2 regions of the Tepidibacillus sp. HK-1 genome follow, and region 1 is predicted to be linked to the other one. Evidence: predicted binding sites of a transcription regulator. Region 1 holds the regulator's gene; the other holds the start of a gene.
The links. The regulator LexA, encoded in region 1, represses DNA repair genes until DNA is damaged. The targets are predictions, from matches to a motif close to CGAACATATGTTCG.
Positions count from the first base shown of each region.

Region 2: uvrB (excinuclease ABC subunit UvrB) is a predicted target of LexA. The motif match lies at 3,450-3,463, and genes of this name have one in related genera.

Region 1 covers NZ_BDGM02000010.1:69,237-77,254, forward strand. The annotation lists gene BEN26_RS06865 (protease complex subunit PrcB family protein) at 1-249, shown strand, start outside; gene BEN26_RS06870 (AAA family ATPase) at 404-1,387, shown strand; gene BEN26_RS06875 (methionine gamma-lyase family protein) at 1,657-2,928, shown strand; gene BEN26_RS06880 (MerR family transcriptional regulator) at 3,101-3,502, shown strand; gene glnA (type I glutamate--ammonia ligase) at 3,552-4,886, shown strand; gene lexA (transcriptional repressor LexA) at 4,969-5,586, opposite strand; gene yneA (cell division suppressor protein YneA) at 5,744-6,010, shown strand; gene BEN26_RS06900 (hypothetical protein) at 6,065-6,265, shown strand; gene BEN26_RS06905 (dicarboxylate/amino acid:cation symporter) at 6,413-7,618, shown strand; gene BEN26_RS06910 (DUF896 domain-containing protein) at 7,623-7,853, shown strand.
Region 2 covers NZ_BDGM02000004.1:83,754-91,771, reverse strand. The annotation lists gene uvrA (excinuclease ABC subunit UvrA) at 1-1,402, opposite strand, end outside; gene uvrB (excinuclease ABC subunit UvrB) at 1,402-3,384, opposite strand; gene BEN26_RS03050 (PDZ domain-containing protein) at 3,548-4,804, opposite strand; gene BEN26_RS03045 (S41 family peptidase) at 4,913-6,340, opposite strand; gene BEN26_RS03040 (murein hydrolase activator EnvC family protein) at 6,406-7,590, opposite strand; gene ftsX (permease-like cell division protein FtsX) at 7,662-8,018, opposite strand, start outside.

The DNA.
Region 1 (8,018 bases):
GTTTACTTTATTCTTAAAGAGGAGAATAAAACTTACGTGGTGATTAGAAGAAAAGAAGTGGATTCTGGGGGATATGGTATTAAACTAGTTGGAATTGAAGAGCAAGAGAAGGATATATTAATCAAGGTGGAATATACAAATCCTAAACCAGAAGAAATCGTTACACAAGTCATCAATTCACCTGTGACTGTTCTAGAACTTGAACAAACGAACAAACCTATTCGAATAGAAGTCCAATATAATAAATGAAGAAAATAAAGAAACTCAGCCCTAAAAAAGCCTTAAAAAGGGCTATTTTTTTTAGCCAAAGATAAATCGAATTTTGGAAATCAATAGGCTTTAGCACATTTTGTTAGGCACTCGCGTATACTGTAAGGAATATGTAAATGTGAGGTGACCTATCATGAATAAGAAAGTGGCTGCTAAATCAAATCCATCCCATAAGATTCATATAGTCTTAGATAAGAATCAAGAGGTAGCTAAGTCGAAGGGACAACTGACATCGAATTACAAAGTTACCTCAACGAATTCAACGATACAGGAAAAATTCAAGGCAGTTGTCCAAGAATTAGATCGTTTAGTTGGGTTAGATGAAGTGAAAAGACTTATTTTTGAAATCTTTGCATTTATTCAGATTGGCCAACAAAGGTCATCTCTAGGTTTAAAATCTGATTCTCAAGTATTTCATATGATTTTTAAAGGAAATCCTGGAACAGGGAAAACAACTGTGGCCAGAATAATAGCCAAAATGTTTAAAGAGATGGGGATTCTCTCAAAGGGACATCTTATCGAGGTGGAACGGGCTGATTTAGTAGGTGAGTATATTGGTCATACAGCCCAAAAAACAAGAGAACAAGTAAAAAAAGCCATAGGAGGAATCCTTTTTATTGATGAAGCTTATTCATTGATTAGAGGAGGCGAAAAGGATTTTGGAAGAGAATCGATCGATGCTTTGGTAAAAGCAATGGAAGATCATAAAAATGAATTTATTTTGATTTTGGCAGGCTACTCTTTTGAAATGGAGAGTTTTATTCGTTCTAACCCTGGACTTCATTCAAGATTTCCTATCCAACTTCATTTTGATGACTATTCAATTGAGCAGTTATTAGATATTGCAGAGGTAATGGTCAATGAAAGAGAATATATTTTATCTAGCTCTGCTAAACAAAAGTTGAAACAGTTTCTTACCGAAGAAATTAATAATCCACTACGAAGTTTTAGTAATGCAAGACTTGTTCGTAATTGGATTGAAAAAGCGATTCGGAATCAAGCTGTTCGTCTTATTAGTGAACAACAAATTCCAAATTCAAAACAGGTTTTGATGACCATTCAGCCTGAAGATTTTTTAGAAATTAAAATACGTGGGAAAGAATCATTCCTTTTTTAATTAAAGAAAGTCAACTTTCTTTTCCGTATTTGAGAGCCCCACAAAAGTAGTCGGAATAGCTTTTAAGGAATCCGTCACTTTTGTGGGTTTTATTATAGGGGATGTCTTTTTCGTATTAAAAGTGTATTATAGTAGTTGATGATTTTGTTAAAAAAGGGTAATGTAAAGGAATCTTTATAAGAGAAAGGAAGGACAATATATTGATGTCTGAATCAGGATTTAATGCCTTATTAAGTTAACAATATATATTAGAAGGAATGATTTTTGGCATGTTTTCGTTTTTTAAATATGGCAAGGAATTCGAAAGGATAGTCATTCAAGTAGAAAAACAAATTTCGACTCGTATACAAGAGATTGATCAAATTGCAAGCTATAATCAAGGTAAAGTTTTGAAGGCTTTTCAAAACCACCATGTTTCAGATTTTCACTTACTTTCTTCAACTGGTTATGGTTATGATGACATGGGGCGGGATATGTTAGATCAAATTTATGCAGATGTATTTGAAGCTGAAGCAGGTCTAGTTCGTCCTCATATTGTATCAGGTACTCACGCTTTATCTATAGGCCTATTTGGGTTACTACGACCTGGGGATGAACTCTTATATATTACAGGTGATCCATATGATACGTTGGAAGAAGTAATTGGTATTCATGGTGAAGGTATGGGATCATTAAAAGAATGGGGAATTACATATCAATCTGTTCCTTTAACCAAACAGGGAAAAGTTAATTTTGTAGAAGTGGCAAAAAAAATCAATCAAAACACTAAAGTCATTGCGATTCAACGTTCTAGAGGATATTCATGGAGATCCTCTTTTAGTATTGAAGAAATAAAGGAGATGGTTACTTTTGTAAAGGAGATTAAACCAGATCTTATTACTTTTGTTGATAATTGTTATGGAGAATTTACTGAAAAACAAGAACCTACTGGAATTGGTGTTGATGTTATTGTCGGTTCTTTGATCAAAAATCCTGGTGGAGGTTTAGCCAAAACAGGAGGATATATTGTAGGAAAAAAAGTTTACATTGAGAAAATTTCTTACAGATTAACAGCCCCGGGTATTGGGGCGAAGGTTGGCTCCATGCATGGGCATATGGCTGACTTTTATCAAGGATTTTTCTTAGCCCCTCATTTTGTGGGCGAAGCTTTAAAGGGGAGTATTTTTGCTGCAGCCCTATTCGAACAACTAGGTTTTGAGACCAATCCTAGTTGGAATGAAGCCAGACATGATATTATTCAAGCTGTAAAGTTCAATAATACAAATACACTAATTACTTTTTTACAAGGGATTCAAAAAGGATCACCAATTGATTCTCACGTTATACCAGTGCCAAATCAGATTCCCGGATATCAAGATTCTGTTATTATGGCAGCAGGTACTTTTATACAAGGAGCAAGTCTTGAATTATCTGGTGATGCACCTATCCGTTCTCCATATATTGCTTATGTTCAAGGTGGGCTTACCTACCACCATGTAAAATGGGGGATATTAACGGCTATCGAGATGATGGTAGACAAGGGGATTTTATCTATTGCTTAATCATATATTTTGTTTGCATTTTAGGAAAGAGGCTATATTTTGATGTGAGAGATGCCTCTTTATTTTTTATAATTTTATATGTAAGTTTTTCTAACATATTATTGACAATAAAACTAACATGAATTAAAATAAAACCATTATATGATAAGGATATATGATAAGGAGAGTTTTCATGAATGATTTTGAACGAAGAAATCGACCGCTATTTCCGATTAGTATTGTAATGGAACTTACGGAATTGTCTGCTCGACAAATTCGTTATTATGAAGACCAAGGTTTGATAAAACCAGCAAGAACCAAGGGTAGGCAACGTCTCTTCTCATTCCATGATATTGACCATCTATTAGAAATAAAAAGTCTGTTAGATAAGAAAGTAAATATAGCAGGAATAAAGGAAATTCTCTTAAGAAATGAAATAGAGCAACAAGAGCTTGAAATGAAACAATTACAACAAACACAACGGTCTGAGATCTCAAAGACAGAATTACGACAAATTTTAAAGAGAGAAATTTTACAACAAAAGCCAGGTCAGACTTCGCTAATCCAGGGGGAGTTATCGAGATTTTTCCATTAAAACTTAAATGCGACTGCATTTGAGAATAGATAAAAAGGAGAGTATGAAGATGTCCAAATTTAGTAGAGAAGATATTATTAGGATGGCAAAGGAAGAAAATGTACGCTTTATTCGTTTAATGTTTACTGATTTAATGGGTTCTATTAAGAATGTTGAAGTACCTGTGAGTCAACTGGAAAAAGCATTGGATAATAAAATCATGTTTGATGGATCTTCTATAGAGGGATTTGTTCGTATCGAAGAATCTGATATGTATCTGTATCCTGATCTTGACACTTGGGTTGTTTTTCCATGGGGATCTGAGGAAGGAAAAGTGGCACGTTTAATTTGCGATATTTATATGCCAGATGGTACTCCGTTTGAAGGGGATCCAAGGGGAATTTTAAAAAGGGCTTTAAAAGAAGCTGAAGAATTAGGTTTTACTGCTATGAACGTTGGACCAGAACCAGAATTCTTTCTATTTAAGACGGATGAAAAAGGAGAACCTACGTTACAATTAAACGATAATGGAGCTTATTTTGATTTAGCTCCTGTAGATTTAGGTGAAAACTGCCGACGAGATATCGTACTTACTTTAGACAGAATGGGATTTGAAGTTGAGGCTTCTCATCATGAAGTAGCTCCAGGTCAGCACGAGATTGATTTTAAATATGCTGATGCTGTTCGTACTGCAGATAACATTCAAACTTTTAAGCTAGTCGTAAAAACGATAGCTCGTAAACATGGTTTACATGCTACCTTTATGCCAAAACCCTTATATGGTGTGAATGGCTCAGGAATGCATAATCATCTTTCTTTATTTAAAGGTAATGAGAATACATTCTATGATCCAAACGATTCATTGGGGTTATCTGAAACAGCTAGATACTTTATTGCAGGCATACTTAAACATGCGCGTTCATTAGCAGCAATAACAAATCCAACAGTGAATTCATATAAAAGATTAGTTCCAGGTTACGAAGCTCCAGTATATGTTGCTTGGTCCGCACAAAATAGAAGTCCTTTAATTCGTATCCCTGCTTCCCGAGGTTTAAGTACGAGAATTGAAGTGCGTCATCCAGATCCATCAGCCAATCCATATTTAGCTTTAACTGTACTATTGAAAGCAGGATTAGATGGAATTAAGAATAAAATCAAATTGCCAGCTCCTGTCGATCGTAACATTTACGTTATGACAGAGGAAGAACGAATTGCAGAAGGAATAGATAATTTACCAGCAACTTTATTAGAAGCTATTCATGAACTTTTAAAGAATGAAGTCATTCTATCTGCGCTAGGTAGCCATGCAGTGGAGCATTTTGTTGAGGCTAAACAAATTGAATGGGATCTATTTAGGACCCATGTTCATCAATGGGAAAGAGACCAATATATGAAGCTATATTAAAAAATTAAATCTATTCTTAATTTAAAATGAAATCCCCCTTCATCCTTATGGAGAAGGGGGATTTATAGTAGAATTACTAATGTTAGTGAATATTTCTAAATAATCCAATTACCTTTCCTAAAATAGTCACTTGTGGTAATAAAATAGGTTTCATCGTTGAGTTTTCAGGTTGAAGTCGAATATGGTTTTTTTCTTTAAAAAATCTCTTAACCGTTGCTTCTCCCTCATCAGTCATGGCTACGACAATTTCCCCATTATTAGCTATAGGTTGCTGGCGAACAATCACATAATCTCCGTCATATATACCGGCTTCAATCATGCTTTCTCCTTGAACAACAAGCATATAAACGTCATCACCATTTACAATACTAGCAGGTAGTGGGAAATAATCTTCTACATTTTCAATGGCAGTGATAGGCTCTCCAGCAGTAACCTTTCCTATCAATGGAACTCTAACCATCTCTTTGTCCATCTTAGGTAAATCATCATCTACCAAAATCTCAATAGCCCTAGGCTTTGTAGGATCTCTTCGAATTAAGCCCTTCTTTTCTAATCTAGACAAATGCCCGTGTACTGTTGAACTAGAGGCTAAACCAACAGCTTCTCCAATTTCTCTAACTGATGGGGGATAACCTTTTTCTTTCACCTTTTGTTTAATAAAATCAAAAATTGCCTTTTGTCTGTTCGATAAATTATTCATCATCATTCACCTCTGAAATACCATATCTTTCTTGTTTTTTATTATAACATAAATCAATCGATTGCGCAAACACTCGTTCGAAATTTTAGCTTGACAAGAACATTTGTTCTAAAATATAATAAAATTATAATTAAGAATAAATGTTCGGAGGGTTCTTATGAAAAGGATTTTAATAGTTTTATTTGTTATTTTAATAACGTTTGTGATCTCAACAATCGTGTATGGAAAGGAAATTAATCAGAAGAAAACGCCACAATACATTGAAGTAATTGTCCAAGAAGGTGATACATTATGGTCAATAGCCAAACCTTATTACAATGGCAAAATGGATTTTAGGGAATTGATATACAACATTCGAGAATTAAATGAATTATCAGAAGCAATGATTTATCCTGGCCAAGTGCTTAAGATTCCTCTAGACTAATTTATACTAAAATATTCTTCTTTTAGACATAATGTATTATAAAGGAGGGATAAGATGATACCTGGGTTTCCTAATGATATTCCAAGGGTAGATCCGCATTTTTTTCCACAAGAGGAATACCAGATAAGTCGAGTGAATGTGAATGAATCAACTGGAAGAGAGGAAGTCCTCCATTATTCTTATGGTCGATTTGATGATTTCAATCCATATCATCATGTTGAAACTTTAATCAATGGATACCTTCCATATGATTAGATAGGTTAATTTTTTAAACAAAGAGTAACCGCGTGTTACTCTTTACTATTTTCACCATCAGCACATTCTTGCATTGATTAAATTTCAAACTTTCATTATAATCATTTAACGTAGCACCCTATTATAGTGAAAGGAAGATATATAAAAATGAATCAATCTACGAAAATCTTTTTAGCGATGATACTTGGTATAGGGGCAGGATTTTTTATCAACCTTCTAGTTCCTGATGAAATGATTCAATTTTTGGATAAAAACATTCTGCATCTAGTAGGCGTTGGTTTTATTAAATTGATCCAATTTATAGTAGTACCATTGGTGCTTGTTTCATTAGTAACGAGTATGTCAAGTTTGGGTGACATCAAGAAAATAGGGAGATATAGCATTAAATTACTGTTTTTATATATCTTTACCTCAGTTATTTCTCTTATCATTGGTTTGATTGTGGCTTATGTTTTAAAACCAGGAATAGGCGTAGAAATGCTTCAACAAAAGGTTGAAGGAAAGCAAGGCCTTCCTTTATCTGAATGGCTATTAAGTATTATTCCTAGCAACCCTTTTGAATCGATGAGCACAGGCCATATGGTTCAAATTATTATAACGGCATTATTGTTAGGATTAGGAGTTACTCTTGCAGGAGAAAAGGGAAAACCGTTTTCTGTCTTTATCGATAGTGCAAATGAAGTTATTTTTAAGATTATGGGAATTATCTTAAGACTAGCACCTATAGGCGTTTTTTCCTTAATGGCTTCTGTGATTGCAACACAAGGATTAGGGATCATTAAGAGTTTATCATTGTATGTGATTGGATTAATCATAGCAATTTTATTGATGGCATTTGGAATTTATAGTATTCTTTTAATTGTTACAGGACAAAATCCGATTAAGTTTTGGAAGGCATTTTATCCAGCTTTTGGACTTGCATTTGGAACAGCTAGTAGTAATGCGACTCTTCCATTAGCAATGGATAATGCTGAGCATCGTTATGGTATGAAAAAGGAACTTGTTAGTTTCGCTATTCCTTTTGGAGTTTCCCTCAAAAAAGATGGTGCTGCGATTCTACAAGGTTTCACAGCAGTTTTTGTTTCTCAGATGATCGGTGCTAATTTGAGTATAAACCAAATTATTGCAGTTTTTGTAAGTGCGATCTTAGTTTCATTAAGTACTGCTGGTGTTCCTGGAGCAGGAATTATTATGATGTCTACTGTGCTAAGTGCTGCAAATTTACCGTTAGAAGCCATTGCGATTATAGCTGGTGTTGACCGTTTAACTGACACATTTAGAACAGCATTAAATGTGATTGGAGTCGTTGCAAATGCAGCGATTTTAGAGAAGTGGGAAAGGAGAACGACGTAGAAGAATGAAACAAGAAAAAATAGATCGAATTAATGAACTCTCTCGTAAATCTAAAACGGTTGGATTAACCGAAATAGAAAAAGAAGAGCAATCAAAACTTCGACAAGAATATATTGCCGCTTATCGTGAGAGTTTACGTGCACATTTACATTCTATTAAAGTCATAGATGCAAATGGAAACGACATTACACCAAATAAATTAAAAGAAGCTAAATCAAAACGAAATTTTCATTAAAGAAAAGAGGAGGGTGCAGATAGATAGAAACCCTCCTTTTTGTATTCATAGGGAACTTTAAAAGTAATTGAAATATGAAAAAAAGCTATATTAGCTTATAGTTCTAAAAAATATGGTAAAATAGAAATATATAATAGCTTAAAATATAATAATTAGGGGTGAAAG
Region 2 (8,018 bases), on a different contig from region 1:
CAAGCCGTGATTTAATTTCTTTCAAAATAAGATGAGCAATCGTTTGTTCTTTTTCTGTTAAAGTTAAATTCTCAAAAAAGATTAATGCATTCTTGATCGAAAGATCTGTAACATAGGCTATATTTTGACCGCCAACTTGTACTGATAAAATTTCTTTCTTTAATCGAGCCCCTTTACAGGTTGGACAAGGATTATGACTCATAAACTGTTCGATATGGTCTCTTGTATAGTCAGAAACCGTCTCTTTATACCTTCGTTCCAAATTAGGAATAACCCCTTCAAATGGAACATCTGCTTCTCTCACTTGACCAAATTCATTTTCATAACGGAAATGGATTTTTTCTCCTTTACTTCCATGTAAAATTAAATGTAATTGTTCTGCACTTAATTGATCTACAGGAGTGTTCATATCAATACCTAAGTGGTTACAAATCGATTCTAGCAACTGTGGATAATAGGTAGAGCTAATTCCTGCCCATGGTTCAATCGCCCCTTCGGCTAAAGTCTTTTTGGGATCAGGAATCACTAAATCCGGGTCTACTTCCATTTTGCTTCCTAACCCGTCACATGTAGGACAGGCACCATACGGACTATTAAAAGAAAACATCCTTGGTGATAACTCATCCATACTAAATCCACAGATTGGACAAGCCAATTTTTGACTAAATAAAAGCTCTTCCTCGCCAATGATTTCCACAATCACTTTGCCATCAGCCATCTGCAATGCTGTTTCTAATGAATCGGCTAACCTTGTTTGAATATCAGGCTTTAAGATAATGCGGTCAACAACCACTTCAATTGTATGTTTCTTATTCTTCTCAAGCTTGATTTCTTCACTGACATCTAAAACTTCTCCATCGACACGGACACGAACAAATCCCTGCTTTTTGATATCTTCTAAAACCTTACTATGCTCCCCTTTTCTCCCCTCTATGACTGGAGCAAGAATCTGCATTTTCGTCCGCTCTGGATAACTCAATAACCGGTCTACCATTTGTTCAATGGTCTGTGCACTGATTTCTGTTCCATGAACAGGACAATGTGGTTTTCCGATTCGTGCAAATAATAGACGTAAATAATCGTAAATTTCCGTAACCGTTCCAACAGTAGAACGAGGATTTTTGCTAGTGGTTTTTTGATCAATGGAAATAGCGGGGGACAATCCATCTATAGAATCCACATCCGGTTTATCCATTTGACCTAAAAACTGTCTAGCATAAGCTGATAAAGATTCCACATAACGGCGTTGCCCTTCAGCATAAATCGTATCAAAGGCTAAAGAGGATTTCCCTGAACCACTTAACCCAGTCAATACGACAAATTTGTCACGGGGAATCGATACATCAATATTTTTTAGGTTGTGAACCCTTGCTCCTTTTATTTCAATCTTTTCTTGTGGCATTATAGTTCCCCTTCCACTTTCAATTCCATGATGAGATCACGTAATTCTGCTGCTTTTTCAAAATGGAGTTCTTTAGCAGCAGCTTTCATTTCTTGTTCTAAACGCTCAATCATTTGAACTCTTTCCTTCTTACTCATTTTTCTCTGTTTTCCTTGACCATAATCAGCCTTTTGCTCAGCAACCTTCACTGCTTCGATCACATCGCTCACTTTCTTACGAATGGTCATAGGAACAATGTGATGTTCTTTATTATAAGCGATCTGAATGTTACGACGTCGTTCCGTTTCTTCTATCGCTCTTCTCATTGAATCGGTGATTTTATCCGCATACATAATCACCATGCCATTAGCGTTTCTCGCTGCCCGGCCAATCGTCTGAATTAAAGAGGTTTCAGAACGTAAAAACCCTTCTTTATCTGCATCAAGAATTGCAACCAATGAAACTTCTGGTATATCTAAACCTTCTCTTAAAAGGTTGATTCCCACAAGAACATCAAACTCTCCTAGTCGCAATCCACGTATAATTTGCATTCGTTCCAAGGTTTTAATATCTGAATGAAGGTATTTCACCTTGATACCAATTTCCTTTAGATAGTCTGTTAAATCCTCTGCCATCTTTTTCGTTAAGGTAGTCACCATGACTCGTTCTTCTTTTTCGATTCGTAAATTGATTTCACCAATTAAATCATCAATTTGTCCTTTAATTGGGCGAACATCAATGACAGGGTCTAGTAACCCAGTTGGACGAATAATTTGTTCGATTACTTCTGGGGCATGTTCCAATTCATAGGGTCCAGGTGTAGCCGAAACATAAACGATTTGGTGAATGTGCTTTTCAAATTCATCAAACCGTAGAGGCCTGTTATCCAAAGCGGAAGGCAAACGAAAACCATGATCGACAAGTACCTGTTTACGTGCCCTATCTCCATTGTACATTCCCCGAATTTGGGGAATCGTTACATGGGATTCATCGATCATCATTAAAAAATCATCAGGAAAATAATCTAACAAGGTGTTAGGAGTAGAACCAGCAGGCCTTCCTTCTAAATGCCTAGAATAGTTCTCAATTCCTGAACAAAATCCAACCTCTGCCATCATTTCCAGATCATATCTTGTTCTTTGTTCTAAACGCTGGGCTTCCAATAATTTTCCTTGATCTCTTAATTCTTTTAATCTAGCGTCTAATTCCTCTTCGATATTTTTAAGTGCTAATTTCATTTTTTCTTCTCTTGTTACGAAGTGAGAAGCAGGAAAAATCGCAATGTGATCCCGGTCACCAATAATTTCACCTGTAAGCACATCGATTTCCCGAATTCGTTCGATCTCATCGCCAAAAAACTCGACACGTACCGCTTGTTCACTACGAGAAGCCGGAAAGATTTCAATCACATCGCCACGAACTCGGAAGGTCCCACGAGTGAAATTAATATCATTTCGCTGATATTGAATATCCACCAATTTTCTTAAGACTTCATTTCGCTCTCGTTCCATTCCTACTCTTAATGAAAGAACAAGCTCTCGATACTCTTCTGGAGATCCTAATCCATAAATACTTGACACACTAGCGACAATAATAACGTCCTTTCGTTCAAATAAAGCACTTGTTGCAGAGTGGCGTAATTTATCGATTTCATCATTGATGCTTGCATCTTTTTCAATATACGTATCCGTCTGTGGAACATAGGCTTCTGGTTGGTAATAATCGTAGTAACTTACAAAATATTCAACAGCGTTATTAGGGAAAAACTCCTTAAATTCACTAGCCAATTGAGCAGCAAGCGTTTTATTATGAGCAATCACTAAAGTTGGTTTATTCACTTGAGCAATCACATTGGCCATCGTAAATGTTTTTCCTGTCCCTGTTGCCCCTAATAGTACTTGGTGTTGTTTATTTTCTTTTATTCCCTGAACTAAAGCTTCAATTGCTTTAGGTTGATCCCCTTGTGGTTTATACTCTGATTGTAGTTGGAAAACTTGGTCCATCCTCAATATCTCCTTGTCAATCACACATATAAATAAATTATATCATATCTATAGTGAAAACGAAAAGAACAAATGTTCCTTGAATGGTCAAAAAAAAACGAGCTACTTGTTTTTAAGCAGCCTTTGTCTACTTCTGATTCTATTCTTGGAAAAAATCTACTTTTTAAGCCCCACGGAAGATTTTTTCCACTTTCTGTCTAAATAATTTCAACAAATTATGATCTTCCATTTCGATATAATAGGGTGCTTCGTCATCGGGAGCTAAGATGATTCCTAATTGATGATGATCGCCCTCATAAAGGGAATGTTGAACCAATTTGATATGTCCTGAAAGATTAATGATTTCTAGCTTTGCAAAGGCTGATTGACTTTGAAGAGCCTCATAAAGCCCTCGTTTATCAGTAACTGGAATGCCATTCACTTTTTTTATCGTTTCACCCGATTTGATCCCCATTCTTGCCGCTGGACTTCCCGGGATCACTTCTAGAACTCTTAGACCATCATTAGGATGAACAAAAAGCACACTTCTTTTTGCTTCTGCCCTCTTCCCAATAAGTCTTAATCCTTCATGAGCTAGTGCTGCAAAAAGAGCAGCAATGATTTGAAGGGGTAGCCAATATTCTGCAGCAAAAGCTAGTCCAAATAAAAATACGCTATAAATTATTAAGTGTTTTGAAGCCACTTTGCTTTTTTCAACAGATGTATAAACAGTAGTAACATCTGAATAACCAATGATAGCTGGAACTGGTAAAATCGTTAGACTTGATGCCCCACCAATCAAAGGCCACCAAGTAGAGGATAGCTCGATTCCTTGACTTGAATCACCAGTAGAAACAACTAAAAATAAGGGTAGTAGCCAAAAAGCTTGAATATGTTGCCCCCCTATCAATTTTCCTCTTTTGGTTTCAATGAATAAGGGTGTCGATGTTTTTTCAGCTTGCAAGCGAATGAGAAATGCCTCGATCAAATGTAAAATGGCAACGATGGCGATAAGAGAGGGAATATGTAATTGAGTCACCATCTCCCAAAATGGTTTTAACCAAACTATTTCTGGTGTTGGAAAAAGTCGCATGATACCTGCTAATAGTCCTAATATCCCTGCCGCATAGGAAAGACAAAGAAAGCGAATATGAAAAAAGATTAAAATCGCAGTAATTAACCAAACGATTCCCATCTCATATGGGTGAAATACTACGCCTAATGACATCATCAAACCTGATCCAACTACACCACCAATCAATCCATATCCGAGAGAACCTAGCACTTCTAAGGAAACTGAATGAATCCGAGAACTAAATAAGGCTCTTTCCAATATCATTTGTCTTCTATATTGAAGGATGATCAGAATCAAACCAATATACAACATAGGCTGTAAAAAAAGAAAAGGTATTTTCTTGATCAGTTCAATTAGCAGTTCCATTCATATGACTTCCTTCCCTTGATCATTTTGCATAAAATAGCCAATGAAAAATACCACATCATCCTATGTGGTATTTATTCGATACTTGGATTTCGATTTCCTGCTTTTCTATTTTATTGCTTTTAATAATGTTTCAATGGCTACTTGAAGCTGCAAATCATTTTTTGGATCTCTAATTCGTTCAATGATTTTATCTTGAAGCTTGTTAGCAGTGACTTGATCCACTACACCACTTGCGTTTAATCCATTTGCTTTTTGGAAGGCTTGAACAGCTAAGACTGTCTCTTGATCAAAGTACCCATCAGTTCTTCCTGTTTTATAGCCTAACCCATTCAATATAATCTGTAGATTTTTCACATCATTACTATTTGTATCTCGTTTTAATTGAATATCTTCTGGAAATGGTGCTGCATGGAAATATTCAGGCTGTTCCATCTTCACATCAGGTTGAATTCCCTTTTGATGAATCCAATTTCCATTTGGTGTTAACCATTTTGCAACTGTCAATTTAACATTACTGCCATCCGAAAGTTCAAAAGGATTCTGTACCGTACCTTTACCAAAGGAAGGCTCTCCAACGACTGGGTAATGTCCAGCCTCTTGTAATGCAGCTACTAATATTTCAGCAGCACTGGCACTTCCACCGTTAATTAGAGAAACAATCGGGTAGCTTGGTTGTTCCATTTCAGAATGATATTGTTCTCTTTTTTTGTTACGGTCCTCTACTTGAACAATAATCCCTTTATTTGGGACAACTAAATTCCCAATCTCTAATACACTCTGTAGGTATCCACCGGGATTCCCGCGAACATCAATAATTAAACCTTTAATACCCTTGCTTTCTAAGTCTTTTAAAGCCTTTTTAAATTCCGCTGCTGTATTCTCACCAAAATTCGTAATTTCAATTTTACCCAATGTTCCTTTTTTGGAAGAAATCGTGCTTGAATAAACGGTTTCAATTGGAATTTCATCACGTATTACAGTTATCTCAATTGGTGCCTCTATACCTGGGCGAACAATTTCTAACACTGCTTTTGTCCCTTTTGGTCCTCTAATTTTGCTAACCGCTTCGATTAAATTAAGCCCTTCTAAAGACTCGCCATTCACTTTAATGATTTGGTCTCTAGGTCGAATTCCTGCTTTTTCAGAAGGACTCCCTTTTATTGGCGCGATCACAGTGATTTTACCATTTTCAATCGTTACCTCTGTCCCAATCCCTTCAAAAGAATCATTTAAACTTCCGAAAAAATCCTTAGATTCTTTCGCATCCATATATGTGGAATGTGGATCATTTAAGGACTGAACCATACCTCTAATTGCCCCATCGATTAGTTCGTTTCCATTTTTCTTTTCAACATATGATTGTAATATGGTCTGATAAACATCAACTAGTTTATTCATCTCTTTCGGAACGGATTCAGTTCCAGATGGTTGGTTTATCACGATTCCATTCCCATCAACAACCATTGCAGTGACCAAACTACTTAGTACAATTGATAGTACAAGTAGGATTAATAATGTACGACCCTTAACCATCAATTCCACGCACCACCTTCGTTAGACTATTTACATTATATGATGGGCATGTACAAAATATGAAGTTATTTTTTTAAATAATTCCATGGATTGACAGCCTGTTTATTTTTCTGAACCTCAAAATGTAAATGTGGACCAGTAGAACGTCCAGTAGAACCAACTTCAGCAATTTTTTCTCCTTTTTTCACTTCTTGACCTACTTTTACTTTAATTCCACCATTTCGTATGTGTCCATACAACGTCCAAATACCACTCCCATGATCAATCATCACTGTATTCCCGTAACCACTCACATAAGTAGCAAGGATAACAACCCCATCATCTGCTGCAACAATATCTTTTCCTTGTGGGGCACCGATATCAATTCCGTCGTGACCAGTCTTTTTACCAGTTATAGGATGGATTCTCAAACCAAAATCTGAAGTAATTCTAGTACTAGCAGGTAATGGCCAAGCAAACTTCCCGCCACTATATTTAATATTTAATTTATTTTTTTCCCTTAATAAAGCAGCTTCTTTTTCAGCTAATTCTTTTACTAGATTTTGTTCTTCTTCTTTAAATTCAGCTAATTCTTGTGCCTGTTGGTTGAGTGAGGCAATTTTCACCTTTCTTTCTTCTTTCTTAGCAACTAATGTTTTTCTTAAATTCTCGGTTTCTCCAAATAACTGTTCCAATCTAGCTAATGAACGTTCAATCTCTTTTTTCTTCTCCACGATTGTGTTACGGTCTTTAATATTTTCTTCTAGTATTTTTTTATCTGAATCTACTATTTTTTGTAGGATATTAAATCTTTGTAAGAAATCTGAAAAACTTGTAGCCCCTAAAAGAACATCAAGGTAATCAACATCTCTATTACGTGCCATCAATCGCACCCTTGTTCTTAATAGATCGTCCCGTTCTTCTACTCTTTTTTCTGCTAACTCTAATTGATTAGCAGCTTCCTTTGCTTGAGTGGTCACTTTTTCAATTTGACCTTCTAATGTAAAAATTTTATTTTCTGTTTCGTTAATTTGTGTCTCTAAGGAAACAAGCTCTTTTTGAATGCTTTCTTTTGTTGAATTAATTTGCTTTATTTGCTTGTCAATGTTTCTTGCTTTATTTGCAGCCTCTTTCTTTTTTTGCTGAATTTGTTGGATCTGCTTGTCCAATTGCTGCGATTTGCTCACGGCTTTAGTTTCAATCATCGGGAAACTGATAGAAAAAAATAAACTTAGTGTTAGAACCAATGACAGCCATCGTCTTTTATCCATCTATTTTTTCTCCTTCCTCTCCCATTTTTCATTCTTCGTTTTCAATTCTCAATTCTCAATTCTAAAAATCCTTAAATTTTTAGGAATCGCCGCACTGACATCATACTTCCCCAAATTCCAATAAATGCCCCGATTACAACTAAGATTAGTGAAATTTGATAAGTTAATGGATATACTGGTAAAAACTTAAAGAATAAAAATGATAGATTCACTTTGTCCAATAGAGTGCGGTAACCTATGTATAAAAGAATGATTGGGCCAATCGAACCTAAAACCCCTAGTAAAAATCCTTCAACAAAAAATGGCCAGCGTATAAACCAATTTGTTGCTCCTACCAGCTTCATAATCTGAATTTCTCTTCTTCTGGCGTAAATCGTAATTTTGATCGTATTCGAAATTAAGAACATTGCTGTAAAGGCTAAACCAAG